Regions from separate parts of the Priestia sp. FSL R5-0597 genome, predicted to be linked through region 4. Evidence: riboswitches for the same ligand, from Rfam matches in the RefSeq annotation. Region 4 holds a riboswitch; each other region holds the start of a gene.
The links. A riboswitch is a leader RNA that binds a small molecule or an ion and turns the genes downstream of it on or off. The one in region 4 is predicted to bind cobalamin.
Positions count from the first base shown of each region.

Region 1: it holds a riboswitch for cobalamin, as region 4 does, so the genes downstream of both, MKX72_RS13230 ((2Fe-2S) ferredoxin domain-containing protein) here and MKX72_RS09970 (ABC transporter substrate-binding protein) in region 4, are expected to answer to the same signal.
Region 2: it holds a riboswitch for cobalamin, as region 4 does, so the genes downstream of both, MKX72_RS24650 (ribonucleoside-diphosphate reductase subunit alpha) here and MKX72_RS09970 (ABC transporter substrate-binding protein) in region 4, are expected to answer to the same signal.
Region 3: it holds a riboswitch for cobalamin, as region 4 does, so the genes downstream of both, metE (5-methyltetrahydropteroyltriglutamate--homocysteine S-methyltransferase) here and MKX72_RS09970 (ABC transporter substrate-binding protein) in region 4, are expected to answer to the same signal.

Region 1 is NZ_JBBOUZ010000001.1:2,591,691-2,595,068, forward strand. It holds gene MKX72_RS13220 (sirohydrochlorin chelatase) at 1-159, opposite strand, end outside; gene cobJ (precorrin-3B C(17)-methyltransferase) at 177-1,799, opposite strand; gene MKX72_RS13230 ((2Fe-2S) ferredoxin domain-containing protein) at 1,813-2,193, opposite strand; cobalamin riboswitch at 2,295-2,474, opposite strand; cobalamin riboswitch at 2,593-2,771, opposite strand; gene MKX72_RS13235 (hypothetical protein) at 2,919-3,077, opposite strand.
Region 2 is NZ_JBBOUZ010000001.1:4,676,923-4,680,300, reverse strand. It holds gene MKX72_RS24660 (o-succinylbenzoate--CoA ligase) at 1-655, shown strand, start outside; gene menC (o-succinylbenzoate synthase) at 659-1,762, shown strand; cobalamin riboswitch at 2,041-2,226, shown strand; gene MKX72_RS24650 (ribonucleoside-diphosphate reductase subunit alpha) at 2,360-3,378, shown strand, end outside.
Region 3 is NZ_JBBOUZ010000001.1:3,391,601-3,394,978, reverse strand. It holds gene MKX72_RS17750 (metallophosphoesterase family protein) at 1-577, shown strand, start outside; gene MKX72_RS17745 (hypothetical protein) at 735-905, shown strand; gene MKX72_RS17740 (hypothetical protein) at 1,164-1,415, shown strand; SAM riboswitch class I at 1,496-1,606, shown strand; cobalamin riboswitch at 1,686-1,874, shown strand; gene metE (5-methyltetrahydropteroyltriglutamate--homocysteine S-methyltransferase) at 2,025-3,378, shown strand, end outside.
Region 4 is NZ_JBBOUZ010000001.1:1,959,271-1,962,648, reverse strand. It holds gene cbiB (adenosylcobinamide-phosphate synthase CbiB) at 1-546, opposite strand, end outside; gene MKX72_RS09975 (adenosylcobinamide amidohydrolase) at 551-1,159, opposite strand; gene MKX72_RS09970 (ABC transporter substrate-binding protein) at 1,248-2,207, opposite strand; cobalamin riboswitch at 2,467-2,599, opposite strand; gene MKX72_RS09965 (thioredoxin family protein) at 2,690-3,004, opposite strand; gene MKX72_RS09960 (YpjP family protein) at 3,193-3,378, opposite strand, start outside.

The DNA of each region.
Region 1 (3,378 bases), 630 kb from region 4:
AATGCCTTGACTTACATTCGGACGTTCAAACTCTAGAAAACACGTTTCTACTAAAATAGATGGGTCCCAATCATGCTTCATAGTCGAGATAAACTCGCGAATTTGATCGTTCCCTTCAGGATCTCTACTTCCATGACCGACAAATAAAACTGATTTCATATAATGCCCTCCCATTTTTAATCTCCACACGGAGCTGGTTCTACTTTTATTTTTGGTGTTATATCTTGATAGTCGAATCCATAAACATTCTTCACACGCTTAAAGAATTTATGAAACCGCTCATTTGGATGACCTTTTTCTTTATATTCATGGACAATGTTCTCCACTATTTCAACAATGTCATCGGGCGCTATGCCTTCCGCCACAATTTGACCTGAATGGGCGTTTCGTCCAACCGTTTTAGCCCCTAAAAATAAGTCAAACGCACCTTTTCTGTAGACAATGCCGATATCTTCTTGAACAGCACCGTAACAGGCCATACCGCATCCATTAATACCAAGCTTCAGCTCTTTTGGCATGTCCATTCCACCGAGACGCTTTTGTAATTGTTCCGTATGCGGGATGGCGTCACTTTTTTCTCCATCACAAAAATCACACGCTTTAATTGTAAACACGTCTCCGACTGGAGATAGTAAAAAGGAAGCTGATTGGAGCTTTTTAATAATCACATCTGGCTGAGCCGTTGGAATTTGCAGTTTGATTTGATGGTCAGGCGTATACTCCATCGTACCTTTTTCACCAACAACTTCTGCTAGTGTTGTCATTTGAACGGGCGTAAACTTCTTATTCGCAAGCCCTGGACTAACTGCCACTTCAAAAATAGACTCAATTGGCTGGTGTACGACCGGTGAAGTAGTTTCACCTAAAATTGCTTGAAGCGCTTCTTCTGCCAGAGCTCGTGAAGCTGCTTTTTCTTCTTTTGTATTCTGAACATCTTCAATAGCTGAAGCCGTTTGCTTTACAGTCTCCTCTTGATCAAGAGCCCATGGTTCTGCTTCTTTTCGAAGTCGCTGATGCGGTCTTAGCGGCTGCTCTGTTTGGTTGAGGGTATATTTCCGCTGATACCCGCGCGGTGTAATCATTAAGTCATCGTAAAAGAACGTAGATGAATTTCCGACAACAACGGTAGTCAGCATGCCTATTTCATGATTTAACATGTCTTTTAAATTGGTCATTACCACTTCTTCACGGTCACGATAAGCGCTTTTCACAAGACCAACAGGCGTATCGGGGGAACGGTATTTTAATAAAATCCTTTGCGCTTCCACAATTTGTCTTGTGCGTCTTCCGCTTTTCGGATTATAAAAAGCTACTACAAAATCTGCTTGTGCAGCTGCTTCGATTCGTTTTTCGATTAACTCCCAAGGCGTAAGGTGGTCACTTAAACTAATCGTACAGGCATCATGCATCACGGGCGCCCCAAGGAGAGATGCGCATGAATTAATAGCCGAAATGCCAGGAATCACTTCCAGCTCTACGCCCGTTTCTTTTTTCCATCCTTTTTCAATCAACACTTCATACACAAGGCCGGCCATTCCGTATACTCCTGCATCTCCGCTTGAAATGACCGCCACGGTTTTTCCCGCTTCAGCTTGCTTTACGGCTTCTTGTGCACGGCTTACTTCTTCGGTCATTCCTGTACTAATAATTTGCTGATTCGTTAATAGTCCTTGAATTAATTCCACATAGGTTTTATAACCAATGATCATATCACTTTCTTGAATGGCTTCTCTTGCTCGCTGTGTAATATGTTCAAAGCTTCCTGGGCCGAATCCAATAACTAACAGTTTACCTTTCATGCTAGCTCCTCCTTTATGCGTTACTTTTTACTTTGTCAATTCCTTCTATGGAGTCACTCTTTTCCGGAGAAACAAAACCGTTTTGATCATATTCATAAATAAGTGATTCCTTTATACTGCAGCCTCCTGCTAAATGTTCTTCAACAATTCGATGAGCTACGTTTTCAGTGACCTGCTTGTACCAATCTCCTGAAGGGTACACGATAGCTACAGGAGCATCTTTGCATCTTCCGTTACAGCGCGTACGGGTTGTGTGAACCGCTTCATCTAGATTCAGTTCAGTCACTTTATTTCGAATAGCTTGCGTGGCTTCTTCTCCACCTTTTCTCATACAGCTGCTTCCATTACAAATCAATACGTGATGTTTTGTTCCATTTAAGTTCCACGTCGTCACACTTATTCGCTCCTTTACTAAAAAAACGCCTCTATCAATGATAGAGGCGCAGAAAAATTCAAACTAAGTTTTTGCACTTCCACCTATATCCCGTAGGGTAAGCTTCGCATTAAAAAAAGGCTGGTTTCCTGACTTCGATTCATCACTTGATTGCGCCTTCCCGAATACAGTGGCATATGCAATCAGCTCCTCTTCACAGTGGCGGGTACCGCGCTGGCTTCACACCAGACTTCCCATTTAACGCAATGTGAGCATTGCGCACCTTTTTTGCACGATATGTAGTTTTGTGCTACGAGAAAAACCCGCTTCGCTAATATGCGAGCAGGTAAAACGTCAGAATAAAAGTGTACACGAATGCCACTTTAAGCCAACGTTTCCCTTCCCGCTCCCCGGAGAAATAGAAACTTCACAATAAAGACAGGTCTCCTGACTTGTGTATCATTCTACTTGAGAACCTTCCCGTGATTTTTCCACAGTGGTTATACTCGTTCGTCCACACTTACAGTTGCGGGGGCAGTACTGGTCTTTCACCAGTTTCCCTATTAAGCCTTCTTGGCATCTTTACTGTTGCTGTTTGATATATATGAACCTTTTAAACTATCAGAATAATAGAAGTAACTACCATATCATAGCGTACATTTTTTTTTATTTCAACTCTATTCTTTTCGTAAGATACAAGAAGCTATAAAAAAAACAAGAGCATAAAGTCAGCTCTTGTTTTTTCATTATATAGCTACTAATGTTAAATGAGGATCATTATAATACACGACTTCTGAAAGAACTTTACAGCCATTTGTTTTTGCAAAAGCTTCTCTCGCCTGCGTTTCAGTTTCAAATTCAAACATTTTCATTTCTTTTCCAGCATATACCGTCAGTACCCACATGAAAAGATTCGCCTCCGATTATTGTAGTGATCGCTATATCCACATTATGACGAAACCATATCCTTTTGAAAACCCATTCTACAAAACTTGTCACAAGAAACTTTTAAAAATTTAAAAACATTTTAACTTCTGTAAATGAACAAAATGTACAAAAGGTTTAAGCCGTATTATACCTCTTTAAAAAAGGTGCTTTTTTTACCAACTGTTGCTTCACCAGTAAAAATATATATAGTATTTATTAAAAAAAGAAGCCGGACAGCCGGCTTCTTTTTTAGGAAAGGAAAGTACAGACATCACAGTC
Region 2 (3,378 bases), 2.7 Mb from region 4:
ACCGCTTACTATTTTAGAGGCTTGTGTGAATAAAGAAATTCCTGTTTATCAAACGTATGGAATGACAGAAACATCTTCACAGTTCGTTACGCTTTCACCTGAAGATAGTTTGCGAAAACTGGGATCAGCAGGTAAACCATTATTTCCGTGTGCAATGAAAATTGTAGATGAGAATGGAAATGAAACACGTGAAGCAGGAGAAATCATTGTTAAAGGTCCAAATGTTACAAAAGGATATTTAAATAAACCTGAAGCTACTAAAAAAGCCCTTCAACAAGGCTGGTTCTATACAGGAGATATCGGGAAAGTGGATGAAGAAGGTTTTCTATATGTATTAGACAGACGTTCGGACCTTATTATTTCAGGTGGAGAAAATGTATATCCAGCTGAAATTGAAAATGTTTTGTTGAAGCATCCCGCTGTTAAAGAGGCCGGTGTAACGGGAGTAGCCGATGGAAAATGGGGACAAGTTCCTGCAGCATGCATTGTTATAAACGAAGACGTTTCAGATGAAGAGTTATCTTTACACATTCAACAATTTTTAGCAAAGTACAAACTTCCAAAGTATTTCGTTCGAGTAGAGGAGCTGCCGCGAACGGCCTCTAATAAAATCATACGCCGGAAGCTATCATCGTTCATACAGAAAGGAATTTAATCGATGATTATCAAAAAAGTACATCTTTATAAAATTGACATGAAGCTTCTTTCTCCTTTTTCAACAAGCTATGGTACGGTCCAGGATCGAGAATTGATTTTGCTTGAAGTAGAAGATGAAAAAGGATTTACAGGATGGGGAGAAGTCGTTGCTTTTTCATCTCCTTGGTATACGGAAGAAACGATTCAGACATGTTTTCATATGTTAGACGATTTTTTAATTCCTTCGCTTCTTCACCAGCAGCTTCAAAAACCAGAGGATGTTCAAAAGTTATTCAAACCTCTAAAGCGGAACAACATGGCTAAAGCAGCTTTGGACTGTGCTGTATGGGATTTGTATGCAAAGCGCCAAAATAAGCCCTTAGCTGAAGTAATTGGCGGAATAAGGCCTGCTGTAGAAGCTGGAGTGGTAGTTGGCTTAAATGATATTTCCATCATGAAAGAACAAATAAAGACTTATATGAAAGATGGTTATAAGCGCTTTAAAGTGAAAATTAAGCCAGGCGCTGACTATGAGCTACTGAAACAAATTCGAGATGAATTTCCAAGCATTCCTCTTATGGCTGATGCCAATTCAGCCTATACGTTAAGCGATAGTGATTCATTGAAAAAACTAGATGAATTGAATTTAATGATGATCGAACAGCCGTTAAGTTCGGATGATATCCTTGATCATCGATTATTACAAAAGCAAATGAAGACGCCGATTTGCTTAGATGAAAGTATTGTGAGCTATGAAGATGCACGTCATGCAATCGAACAAAAAAGCTGCAAGATTATCAATGTGAAAATCGGTCGAGTTGGCGGAATGTCTGTAGCAAAAAAAATTCATGATTTATGCGCCCTACATGGTGTAAGGCTTTGGGTTGGCGGAATGTTAGAAGCCGGGATTTCACGAGCTCATAACATCGCCCTTGCCACACTGCCTTCTTTCACGATACCAGGTGACATTTCTGCGTCGTCTCGCTATTGGGAAAAAGATATTATTAAGCCCGAAGTAGAGGTAGAAGCCGGAGTAATAAAGGTGAAGGAAAAACCGGGGATCGGATACGATATTGATAAAAAGTTTATCAAAACAATCACAGCATTTGAAAAAGAATACAAATAATTAAAAACCGTTTTTTATGAAAAACGGTTTTTTTATTGATGTTGGCAATGTTTAGTAGAAAAATAGGACAAATTTTTTAAAAAGAGCACATTGTTCCATCAAGCGTGTCAAAACATGTTATGATGGAGTAGTTTGATGAAAAAAGTCGAAGGATTTTATCGTAAAAAACAAAATTATTTTTGAAAATAGGTTGATAGTTTTCTAAGTTGTCCTATATAATGTGTTTATAACATAACACAATATGTTGTTTGTTAAACAATAATAAAATACTATATTTTGTGTTTTCCAGTGAAAAAGGTGTCTGATAAAAAGACTTAAAAGGGAATTTGGTGAAAATCCAAAGCTGTCCCCGCAACTGTGAATGCTGATGAAATAAGGAGATCCACTGTGAGTAAACATCATGGGAAGGCCTTAAAGTAAAAAGAAGCATAAGTCAGGAGACCTGCCTTTTTTATGTCGTTTTATCTTCTTCGGGAGGTGAGAGGGTAGAGCGAGGATTGAGAAAAGACTTAGTGTCTTCTTCTATCTTCGTTCTATTCGCTCACCGAGGTACGGTGAGCGATTTTTTATTTTGAAGTGAAGAGAGGAGCCATATTTATGGTGAATACATTAAAGCCTACAATTCTACATGAATTAACTGCATATATTGAACGTTTAAAAAAAGAATTTACGCAGCTTGATTTTTCTTTGTATGAGGAAAAGGTTATTCAAACTGTTACAGTAAAGGAAAATATGACGGACGAAAAGGTTGCAAACGTACTAATTTTGGCAGCCCTAGAGCGTATTTCAATGGAAGAACCAGATTGGACGTACGTGGCGGCAGACGTCTACTTAAACGAACTATATCGAAAAGCAGCGGACAACCGAGGTTATGATAAAAAAGAGAAGTACGGTTCGTTTTATGAGCTTATTCAAGAACTAACAAAAATCGGCATTTATAATAAACAGCTATTAAAAACATATACAGAAGAAGAAATTAATGAAATTGCTTCAGTCATTATTCCTGAACGCGATCGTTTATTTACATACATTGGATTGCTGACATTAGCAGATCGCTATTTAGCGACATCACATGATAAGCGTGTATACGAATTACCGCAAGAACGTTTTCTTATCATTGCTATGACGCTGATGTCTCAAGAAAAGAAAGAAAATCGAACAGCATTAGTAAAAGAAGCGTACTGGGCGCTTTCTAGTCTATATATGACGGTTGCCACACCAACACTCTCAAACGCAGGAAAGAGCTACGGACAGCTATCTAGCTGCTTTATTGATACGATTGATGACAGCTTACGCGGTATTTATGATAGCAATACAGATTTGGCCACGCTTAGTAAAAATGGAGGCGGAATTGGTGTCTACCTCGGTCATATTAGAAGCCGAGGAAGTGATATAAAAGGTTTTAAAGGCGTATCATCAGGAACAATTCCATGGATGAAACAGCTAAATAATACGGCTGTAAGTGTCGATCAGCTAGGTCAACGACAAGGAGCTATTGCCGTATATTTAGACGTTTGGCATAAAGACATTTTTTCATTCTTAGACGCGCGTTTGAACAATGGTGATGAACGCCAGCGCACGCATGATTTATTCACTGGCGTATGTTTGCCAGATTT
Region 3 (3,378 bases), 1.4 Mb from region 4:
AGGGAATCACGATGAATTAAACCTTGAAGAAAGCAACCTCGAAAACTTCAGAGCCACTATCGGAAAAGTGCACTGGGTCATTGATATTCCTGTCTTTAACTTCCGGTGCATCGCATTAAATAATATCATCAGCCCCAAGAATAAAATATATGGATTTACAGATAGAGAGCTGAATTATTTAGAGCAGCAGCTAGAGGATGCTCCTCGTAATACCGTTGTAGCCATGCATGCGCAGCCAAATATTGGCCGGTGGTCAGACCTGGGAGGTTTTCCTGTAACGACTCCTCAAAGTCAAGAATTTTTTGATTTAATTCAAGAACATCGCGTGAAAAAAGTGTTAGTCAGCCACGTGCATGCGTATGACGAGCAGTTTATTAGAAAAAACAGAAACGGGTCGTTTACGCTTGGAAGAGGTACTGATTTTGTATTATCAGGAGGCGCGGGTGCTCCCCTTGATTTTGAACCGCCTTTAATTTTAAATAATTATAATTTTACGGAGTTTTTTGTTAGCAGGTACGACATTTTAGGACCTCTTCTTTGGAAGGATTTTGGACGACCTCGAAGAAGTTGTTTGTAAAAACAAGAAAGTAGAAAGCTAGGTTCAAAAAAAAGAGGCTGGGACAAAAGGGTTTTAGGCGAAATGAAAAATGAACCACTAATCAAGCATCTTGATTAGTGGTTCATTTTTTTATTAGGGTAAACGTAGATTTCATGTGTATAGGTCTTTCTAGCAGGTGATTGGAGGACAAGACGAAGACTCCTGCGGGAAAAGCGGAACACGTGAGACCCCACAGGAGCGTATGCGACGAGGAGGCTCAGCGACCGCCCGCGGAAAGCGAAGTCTTGTACGGAAATCAACTGCGGTGTCACAAGCGATTCAGCTCATGTATCCCATTTGCCTTTAGATTGGATTCACTTGGTTATGTCTCAACCTCTTTTGGAAAACCGTACGAAACCTTGTAGCAGAAGGCTCAGTCAAACGTTATAATAGATAATGAATGATGATATATTCTCTATATTTGTCATATATTTGTATTACATATGTAATTGAAGAAAAACATTCACTTGATATACTGTTTAATGACTTAACTTTATCTTAACATTCACAGTGAAATGCGTGTTTATAGAGGCTTAAAACATACACAGCAAATGGAGGAGCTATCATGGCAAACGAAAAGATGCAAGAAGGACTCAATCGTTTTATTAAGGAAGATTTAAATGACCTTTTAGGTAGACTGTTCCCCCTAATGGACCGAGAATGTGCGGAAGAAAAGAGAATGCTTATCGAAACGGCGGTAGAGTACATCTATTCTTCAGGGTATCATCAAGGAGCAAAAGACTTGATCGAAACACATCGAAAAGATGATTACAAATTATTAAGGCAAAAATTAGCGTCAACGCCTCCTGAAAACTAATTTTTTTGAAATTTCTTTTGACAACATAAATGTAAGGTGTTAAGATGACTCTACATTCAAAATATTATAAACAATTAAAACTCTTATTGAGAGAGGCGGAGGGACTGGCCCTGTGAAGCCCGGCAACCATTTAACAATCTTGTTAAAAAGGTGCTACATCCTGCAAAGCGTACAGCTTTGAAAAATAAGAGAGGATTTCATAGATACTATGCCTCTCTATTCATGATAGAGAGGCTTTTTATTTTATGTGAATATGTTTTGAATGAACAATTTCATAGAAATGCATCAGGTGCTGTGTAACGAATGTACGCAGCTTAAAAGGGAAGACCGGTGAAAAGCCGGCGCGGTCCCGCCACTGTAATGGGGAGCAACTTATTAACCACTGTTTCATGTTGAAATGGGAAGGGATAGGAAGCGATGAACCTAAGTCAGGAGACCTGCCTGTTGTATGCACTTAAGCTCTACGGGATATAGAGAGGAGTGAGGAATACGTGTTGAGAAAAACAGGCTATCTCAACTTTAGTTAAGTATGCGTATCATCTCTCTTTTCATTTCGAAAAGGGAGATTTTTTAGTTTAGCGATAAAAAAATATATAGGGAGTGGAAAAAATGAGCAGTGTAAAAAGTTCAAATGTAGGTTATCCAAGAATTGGTGAAAAACGAGAATGGAAAAAAGCGCTTGAGCAGTTTTGGGCAGGAAAGATAGAGAAAGATATCTTTCTTCAGGAAATTGAAGCTCTTCGTCTTGGGCATCTGAAAAAACAGCGTGACGCAGGAATTGAATTAATTCCAGTCGGCGATTTTAGCTTATACGATCACGTGTTAGATACAGCCGCTATGTTTGGTTTGGTGCCAAAGCGCTTTGAATATAACGGAGGCCCGGTATCCCTTGAAACGTATTTTGACATCGCCCGAGGAACAAAAGGTGCGGTAGCCTCTACGATGACAAAATGGTTTAACACAAATTATCACTATATCGTACCAGAGCTTGACGAATGTACGCCTGCCCTTGTAGAAAATCGTCCGCTTCAATTTTACAAAGAAGCAAAACAAAAGCTGAATATCAAAGGCAAACCCGTTATTTTAGGTCCAGTAACATTTGTGAAGCTGTCAAAAGGATATAAAAAAAGTGAGTTTAAAAAAGTAGTTGAACAGTTTGTTCCTCTTTATGCAACAATCTTAGCGGAGCTGGAGGCAGAAGGGGTCGAGTGGGTACAAATAGATGAGCCGATTTTAGCTACAACGCTATCAAAAGAAGACCTGGCACTGTATAAAGAAGTCTATGAAGCTTTGAAAAAAGCGGCACCGAATGTAAAAGTCATTTTGCAGACGTACTTTGACAGCGTAGATTACTATAAAGAAGTAGTTGCTCTTCCTGTTCACGGAATTGGATTGGATTTTGTACATGACCGAGGCGAAAATCTCACGGCGCTTAATAAATATGGTTTTCCAACTGATAAAGTGCTGGCAGCAGGAGTGATTGACGGACGAAACATTTGGCGTGAAAACTTGGACGAACAGCTTTTAACAATCAGTGAAATTGAAGAAGCTGTATCAAAAGACCGTTTGATTCTGCAGCCTTCATCAAGTTTATTACATGTTCCTGTCACGGTGAAAAGCGAAAAAACCATTGAGCCAATTCTAAAAAACGCGCTGTCTTTTGCAGATGAAAAGCTGAAGGAAATCACGCTTTTAACAAAAGCGGTGCAGCAAGGAAAAGAAGCAATTGAAAAAGAAATAAGTGTAAGCAAACAAGCGATTCAAGCATTAAATGGATCATCTTTTCGAAACCATCAAGACGTTCAAAAAGAGCTGAAGCAGCTGCACAGCTATAAAGCGGAGCGCCAAGCGCCGTTTGACGTACGTCAACGCGTTCAGCAAGAAGCATTTCAACTGCCGCTTCTTCCAACGACAACAATTGGAAGCTTTCCGCAAACAAAAGAAGTGCGAAAAGAGCGTCTGA
Region 4 (3,378 bases):
GTTAATAGCTCGGTAAAAAAAGGCTAGGGCTCCTCCTCCTATAAATGCATAAAAAAGCGGAGCTGTAATACCATCACTTGTATTTTCAGCCACGGTCTCTACCGTCGCTCTGGCAATTTCTCCTTCTGATAAACGATCCGTATCTCGTCCCACAATCATGCTTACTTCATATCTAGCTTTCTCCATATCTCCTAGCTGAAGCGGCTTTTGCACCTTATAAGCAGCTTCGCTTAAGGAACGAGTGGATATAGTAGTCGCAATCATTACGCCCTCTACTAAAACACCTAGTATAAAATGAACTCCGTACAAAGCATGAAGGAATAAAAAAGGAATAACTCCTGCGAGCACCACCATACTTATCACAAGAAGCAATCCTTTGAATCGTTTTCCTGCGCCTTTATTTAATCTGGAATCCATCCAATAAATCCACTTGCCAAACCAGCGAACGGGATGCGGCCAATTTTCTGGGTCACCTATGATTCGGTCAATGAGTAGAGCAATCGTCATGGCTGTCAGGTGTGCAATCATCGCTTGTGCAATACTCATTTCTTCACCTCTTTTCCTTAAGTGCCTGCTCTAAGCTTATTTTTACCAGCTTGGCTACCGCTTGACCTAAAGCGGTCATAGAGCCTGCATATTCATATAATGGTCCTTGCTGAGACGCTGCAACTGAGATACTGTCCGTAGATGTTCCCGTAGCAATCGTCTTTGTAGCTGGATCTATGACACCCAGCTGTGACAGCGTTTTTGTTTTGGCTTCTGTAGCGGCAATAAAAAGCTGTAAAAACGCTGCATCCGTAAGCGTGCCTTCCACGAAAAAAAACATATTAATTGTACCGGGAGAGGAATAAAATGGAACAGCTTCGTCAGCTGTAATATCCACTGCGTTTCCTACTCCAGCCGTTATCACGGAAGCTACTCTTACTCCGTAACCTTCATAACAGTAAACCGCTCTTTCTTTTAACCAAACCGCTGTCATCAACCCTACGATTTGCTCATGGCGCACATTTTCTTTCATCAAATATTGCTCATACTCTAAAGAAGGAGTATCTGAATAATAGTCTTTATGAACAAATCGATTGTAAAAGGTGTCCGTTTCCATGATGCCTGTTCCTAAAACGCCTGAGCTGTATGTTTTATAAGAAGTCTCGGTTTTCATGATTAAAAGCTCAGGCCGTTCTTCAATTTTAAGATGTGAAAAGGGACCAATCCCCTTTTCAATTCGAACTGGAATATGGTCCCTCTTTTTATTTATTGTACACCTCAGGGTATACTGCTTTTGCTAAGTCCTCTAAGCCATCTACAATACGAGGTCCTAAGCGGTTGATTTTGTTTTGATCAACCTTTTCGATGTTCCCCTCTTTTACAGCAGTCATGCTGCTCCAAGCGGGACGCTTCATAATCTCATTTTTGTCTGCATCATACGTTGCGATAATAACGTCAGGGTTTAACTTAACAACTTGCTCTTCAGAAAACTTAACCCAACCCTTTTCACTAGCCGCTACGTTATCAGCACCGATCATAGTAAGCATTTCGTTCATGAACGTACCTTTTCCTGTTGTATAAATCTCAGGAGCTCCCGATACCTCTATCCATACTTTTTTACGATCTTCTTTTGAAATCGTTTTTGCTTTTTTCTCAATTGAAGCTACTTTTTCTTTCATGTCTTTAATTGTTTGATTAGCTTCTTTTGTTTTACCCGTTAATTTACCAATTTGCGTAATAGAATCATAAACCGTATCAAACGTTGTTGAATCTTTTACAACAAATACCGGAATACCCGCACTTTCAATTTGTTTAAATACTTCATCTGAAACGCCCATACTTGAAGCGTGTGCCAGCACTAAATCAGGATTTAAAGCAATAACTTTTTCTGCATTAACGTTCATATCTCCCACCTGCGCTTTTTTCTTTACGCTTTTAGGATAATCATCGTTGCTTGTGACACCGACTAATTCTTTTTCAAGGCCAAGGGCATATACAATCTCCGTATTACTTGGCATTAATGAAACAATTTTCTTAGGCTGTTTTTTCAACGTAATTTCTTTATCACGCGCGTCTTTTACCTTCACTGGAAACGCAGCTTGTGACGTTTGTTCTGTATCTTGCTTCGTTTTTTTATCACTGTTGCTTTGGCTGCCTGCACCGCATGCAGCAAGTACGATGACTAACAGCGCAATAATGGAATACGAAAGCCATTTTTTCATCTAAATACTCCCCCTATATATTGTTCATTGTGAATACGAAACCTCCACGTTAAAGAAAAAGCAAATGATCATGCAAAAAGCAGCGCTATCCCGTTTTTTCCGCTTTGACTATGTATACTGCTCGGCAGCAGCTTCAAAATAAAAAAGCTTTACTTTCAATTGAAAGCAAAGCAGGTAACGTCAAGATAAGCAGGAAAAGAATCCGTTCACTATACTTGATATGTATGTTCATTACCCTGCTTCACCCTTCCTCGAAGGTTTCACAGCTAACAATAAGGCAGGTCTCCTGACTTACGCACAAAGCGCTTACAGTGGCGGGACCGCGCTGGTTTTTCACCAGACTTCCCTTTTCACTCAATCTTTAAATTGAGACCTTATTGCTTTACGATTATTCACTTGTCCTAGTATACCCCACTCATCGAAAAATGGAAATAGCCATTCTCACAAAAAAAGCTGCGAGAATGCTCTCGCAGCTTAGGGAATTAAAGAGTTGCTAAAAATTCACGGACCGCTTCAGGCGTTTTAGCATTTGCACTGTGCAGGTGCGCAATTTTTTCACCGTTTTTATATACAAGAAGAGAAGGAATACCCATTACATTGTTTTCAGCAGAAAGTTCTTCAAACTCATCCTTGTCAATTTTAAACCATGCTTTATCTGTATTTTCGTCAACGATTTCATCAATAAACATATCCAAACGTTTGCAATCAGGACACCACGTTGTCGTAAAAATCCCAACGCTTAGTGTTTCATTCTTAATTTGTTCGCGAAATTGTTTTTCTTCCGTAAATTGTTTCATTGTGTTACCTCCAGCGTCTATTCGTTCCTTCCTACAATTCTATAGTAAGAAGTCTGACTTCATTATAAACGATTTTTTTATCGTTGTGCTAATGTTTCAGCTTATTTAGACCATAACGGTTTTAGACGTAAAAAAATGCTAGCTTAAAAAAGCTAACATTTCGAAATTGTAGAATGTTGTGTCTATTATCAGCTGAACCACTTAGGCGGCATGTTTCGGTTCCAATAAATTTTCCCTAAATCATAATGCTTTTGAAAATTATCTGCGGCCGCATGATAGTGAAAATTAAACCAGTATCCATCTTTTGGAGGATTTTCACGCCGTACATGAAACCGTATTAAGTCCTGACCGGTTTCCCGGTCATATACATGGAA